2 regions of the Lysinibacillus sp. NPDC093190 genome follow, and region 1 is predicted to be linked to the other one. Evidence: riboswitches for the same ligand, from Rfam matches in the RefSeq annotation. Region 1 holds a riboswitch; the other holds the start of a gene.
What was found. A riboswitch is a leader RNA that binds a small molecule or an ion and turns the genes downstream of it on or off. The one in region 1 is predicted to bind preQ1.
Positions count from the first base shown of each region.

Region 2: another riboswitch for preQ1. It lies ahead of ACQKOF_RS08205 (QueT transporter family protein); the one in region 1 lies ahead of queC (7-cyano-7-deazaguanine synthase QueC).

Region 1 is NZ_JBNNVG010000004.1:153,511-155,976, forward strand. Features, by position in the region: gene queE (7-carboxy-7-deazaguanine synthase QueE) at 1-361, opposite strand, end outside; gene queD (6-carboxytetrahydropterin synthase QueD) at 354-827, opposite strand; gene queC (7-cyano-7-deazaguanine synthase QueC) at 831-1,490, opposite strand; PreQ1 riboswitch class I at 1,746-1,792, opposite strand; gene ACQKOF_RS05405 (leucine-rich repeat domain-containing protein) at 2,013-2,466, opposite strand, start outside.
Region 2 is NZ_JBNNVG010000007.1:134,216-136,681, reverse strand. Features, by position in the region: gene trpB (tryptophan synthase subunit beta) at 1-446, opposite strand, end outside; T-box leader at 506-707, opposite strand; gene ACQKOF_RS08205 (QueT transporter family protein) at 798-1,280, opposite strand; PreQ1 riboswitch class I at 1,287-1,331, opposite strand; gene ACQKOF_RS08200 (DUF1259 domain-containing protein) at 1,666-2,061, opposite strand; gene ACQKOF_RS08195 (hypothetical protein) at 2,139-2,393, opposite strand.

The DNA of each region.
Region 1 (2,466 bases):
CAATCTCATACATCCATTTTTGCCACCTACTTCCCTGTGTTTCCACCCCGACTTTTATGTCGTTTTCTTTTAAAATTGCAATGAGCTCTTCCAAATTTTGATGGAGTGCAGGATTGCCGCCTGAAATCATGACAAATGAAAAGCCACTGCCTCCAAGACGCTTCAACTCAGACCAAATCTCTTCCGCTGTCATTTGGACAATAAGATGTTTTCCGCTGCCATCCCACGTAAACGATGAATCACACCAAGAACAGGAATAGTCACAGCCGGCAGTTCTCACAAACATTGTCTTCTGGCCAACTACCATTCCCTCGCCTTGAATCGTCGGTCCAAAAATCTCGATAACAGGTATCTTACTCAACTTCCATCCACTCCCGTCTCGCTTCTGCATAGCTTGTCGGAGTTTCATATAGCCGGATAAACTCTACACGCGCACCGTTATATCTTTGTTCATCAAGCAAAGCCTCAGCCAACTTTTCGTAAATCCAAACAACAATGTTCTCAGCCGTCGTATTCATAGGTGGAAGCGTTTCATTTAAATAACGGTGATCCAAATGAATCTCTATTTTTTCTTTCCATATTCCTTTTATATCGCCAAAATCAATCATCAAACCGCGTTCATCTGTGTATCCACTCAGTCCTAAAACTACGCGGTACGTATGGCCGTGCAGGTTTTTACATTTCCCCTCATAATTATGTAAATGATGAGCAGCATCGAAGGTAAATTCTTTGCTTACAAGAACACGCTTTGCATGATAGTTCAATTGATTTCTTTGAATATCTTCATCTATTTTTTGGAGCTTTTCGACGATTCTGAAATCTGACATACCTTAAGACTCCTTCCTATAACTTAAATACTCATCAAGCCCTTTTTTTCGCAGTTTACATGCTGGGCATTCACCACAGCCATCTGCTATTACACCGTTATAGCAAGTCAACGTTCTTTCCCGAACAAATTCAAGTGCCCCAAACTGATCAGCAAGCTCCCATGTCTGTGCCTTATTCAGCCACATCAACGGTGTATCAATCACAAAGGAATCATCCATCGATAAATTTAACGTTACATTCAAGGATTTAATAAAAACATCTCGGCAATCCGGATATCCGCTAAAATCCGTTTCACAAACGCCAGTTACAATATGCTTAGCTCCTACTTGACTCGCTAAAACGCCCGCAAATGATAGAAACAGAAGATTTCGACCAGGTACAAAAGTCGATGGAAGCTCACCATTTCCTCCGTCTACTACTTTTATATCTTGTCGTGTCAATGCATTTGGAGCAAGCTGATTCAGGAGTGACATATCAAGAATGTGATGCTTGACACCGAGCTCCCCTGCTATCACCTTCGCACATTCAATTTCAAGACGATGCCTTTGGCCATAATCAAAAGTTACTGCCTCAACCTTTTCAAAACGTTCTTTTGCCCAGAACAAACAGGTTGTACTGTCCTGACCTCCACTAAATACAACAATCGCTTTTTCCTGTTTCATCTATAAAAACTCCCTTATATCGAAGAAGAAAAAGTGCTACTTTCTTCTTAGTTTTTTAACGAATATTGTGTACCTTGGTTACCCAATAATATTAAATCCCTCAACCTTCTTCATGGCTTCGGCCAGACATAAAAAAACCTCCTTGTAAAATGTTTCCCAACACTTTTCAAGAGAGGCATCACCAATCATTCTATTAAAACATAAGTAAAAACATAGAAAAAAGCCACGTCCTATATGGACATGGCATATTATCATGTTTCCATAGTTTTTTATAGAGGGTATCAGCTATGAACCTCTCCCGTTCTAGTCCGGGCATTCTTTTCTTCAATATAATACAAAAAATAGTACAAAACGTCAAATTGATTTTTTTATAAAATCTTCCCATAAATGCTTCAACGGAAAATCCACTGTTATTCTACCCTATATTTTAGCAGAACACTAACCATTTTGCTGAGCTTAGATTCATTAATATTTTTTCGAACAGAATAACCAGTGAGGATTTATATTTATATTCACATTGCCTCAATAAATCACAATTCCATTGTCTAGAACAGATTTATTTTGCGCCTGATTTCCTAAAATATATAGCTTTTTCAAATTGGGCAAATTCACTAAAGGCTCTACATTTGATATAGCATTATTTTCCAAATGAAGCACCTCAATTTGTTGCCAATTTTCCATAAAACTTAACGATTGTAGTGAACTATCTTGTATAGTGAATGAACGCAAAGCTGAAAAGCCAGCAAAGTAAGGCATAACCTTATCAACTTCATACACCCAGTCACCATTACCTATTCGGAAAGATACATCATTCAAAGTTAAATGTTCCAGTTTGTTGTTATTAAACGAATTTTGACTATTAATTTGAAACTTACACTTAGTACAATTTAACGTTTTTACATGCTGTAAATTGAATAATTCACTCGTCTCTTCATAAAAAGTGGTCTCATTTAACTTTATTGTTTGCAGATTTGGG
Region 2 (2,466 bases), on a different contig from region 1:
ACGTTTAATGCTTGACGCTTTGTATCCTCTAAACCCATATAAATTGTGCAATCCATCCCGAACATTGCACAAGCAGTTGCTGTTGCTACACCATGCTGACCTGCACCTGTTTCGGCGATAACACGATTAGCACCCATGCGCTTTGCCAATAAAATTTGACCTAGAACGTTATTAATTTTATGAGAACCTGTATGGTTAAGATCTTCACGCTTTAAATAAACTTTTGCGCCACCTAATTGTTTTGTTAAATTTTCAGCAAAATAAAGTGGAGATTTGCGCCCAATATATTCATGGAAATAATAATCTAGCTCTTTATTAAAGTCTTCATCGTCTTTATATTTTTGGAAGTTTTCATCTAAAATATTTAATACATTGTGAAGCTCAACAGGAACAAAGCTACCGCCAAATTCACCGAAATATCCTTTTTTCTCTACTACTGTACTCATCTCTTCTCGACTCCTCTTTCTAATTTTTCCATAAAAAAAAGTCACTACAATCCTTCTGTAAAAAGGACGAGTAACCGTGGTGCCACCTTAATTCGCAAAAATTGCGCGCTTTCGTACTCCGATAACGGGGAGTAAATTCGTCCTCACATTTGATGAGGCTGCTCCAAAGTCCATTCACAAGTATGTACTACTGATTTGCACCAACCATCAGCTCTCTTTAAGTACTACCGCTTGCTACTATTCTTTTTTCCTAGCATTTATTGAAATGAATTTTAAAGTATTTTCAGAATAGTGTCAAGGAATGTTGTGCTAAGAAATTAAAAAAAGACGAATCTAATAAGACCCGTCTGTTTAAATTAAATTTTTGAAGTTTAAGCGTTTATTCAATGTATACATAATCGGTGCACCGACCGCTAAGACAACAAATTCACCAGCAGCAACAGTTAACCATGTCCAGAAGAAAGGTAACTCTAATGCTAAGTTCAATTCAAATGCAATGATAAACATAGTGCATGTAAATAAAAATGTATTGATGACTAAACGTGCCCAAATATTTTTGACAAATTTACAAATAAGAATGAACAACCCAAGGGTAATCATCGAATGGCCTACACCAAAAATTAAATCGTAGATGCCGAGTGGTGAAAATATATTGGAGATAAATACGCCAATAATGATCCCAACGGCAAAGCGTGGATTAAAGGCAACTAAATGGTTAAACATTTCGGATAGACGGAACTGTACCTCTGTAAAGCCAAATGATCCGACTAGTAATGTAACAGCAATGTAGAGCGCTGCAATAATGCCACTCGTTGCTAAAAATTTAACTTTCATCTTCATTTCTCCTTAGTTTTTTTACGTGGGATGGTTACGAACCACGTGAAGCAAATGCAATCATATCAATGTTCATGCTTATTTGTAAATAGCGATGAGTAAAAAAATGCAGAAATTCATAGTGCTAACGGTAATATTTAGCTCTTGTTCGTTGCTCTTTAATTAGATATGTGTAGGCATGTCCAAGATTTAATGTTCAATCCAAAAGAAGGGGAGCTCGTACACTTGCTAAAATGCAAAAGAAACTTATGCAGAGATAGTAGAGCTAAATTCTTCTTCATAAATGGACTATAGATGAGAAGTTACCTCGAAACTTAGAAGTGATGGAGCTGTCTGGTCACTTGTTAAAAGAACTGTTCAAAGCAGTTCTTTTAAAGTGACCATTTCAGTATTTTTTTAAAACACTAAATGCTTGAGCAAATTTTTGGGCAAAGATTAATGGGGGCTCTATCGATTGAAAATGAACGTATAAAATAGCGGGGTCCGTATATATCCAGTGATTATGAACAGCACTTATAATCAAATTATTTTCTGCAAGTACCTTAACAAATGGAGGTAATTCCTCTTGGAGTACTACAACTTCACCTAAGTTAAGTGCATTTCCATATATATCAAGCGATTCGAATGTTATTCCAGCATGAAGTGCACTACGACTTGGGCGACCTTGAATCATAACATTAAGATTTCGATTAAGTTTTACTGAGCATACGCCATGTTCCACAGAAGCTTTTCCGTTTGCAATCTGAGCAAATTTTGTACACATATCTCGAAAGCGTTCCATTTAGACACCTCTACTTCTATTAATATTTATAATGAGGATGCCTTGGAGCGAAAGTAGTAAAGGTTTCTGATCTGAAATTATTCATCTAAAATATTTTTAATTTCTTCTATCTCAAAAATTATATCGTTTAGTTGTTTTTTAAATTCATCTGTATATTCTAATTCTTCATCTAGTTCTTTTGTATATTCTAAGGCATTTAAGGCAAAATCTAGAGCAAATGCAAATAGACTGTCACATAGATTAGAAATGATTGTGTCAATATCCCCTATATTTGCATTTTGATTCTCTTGTGAATAAGAAGGTTGATTTGAATCGATTTCATTATTGTTCATGGTATTCCTCCTTTTTGAAAACAGCACTAGTCTCATTTGCATCATATGCATTAAATGTAAAAAAGGAGACTGA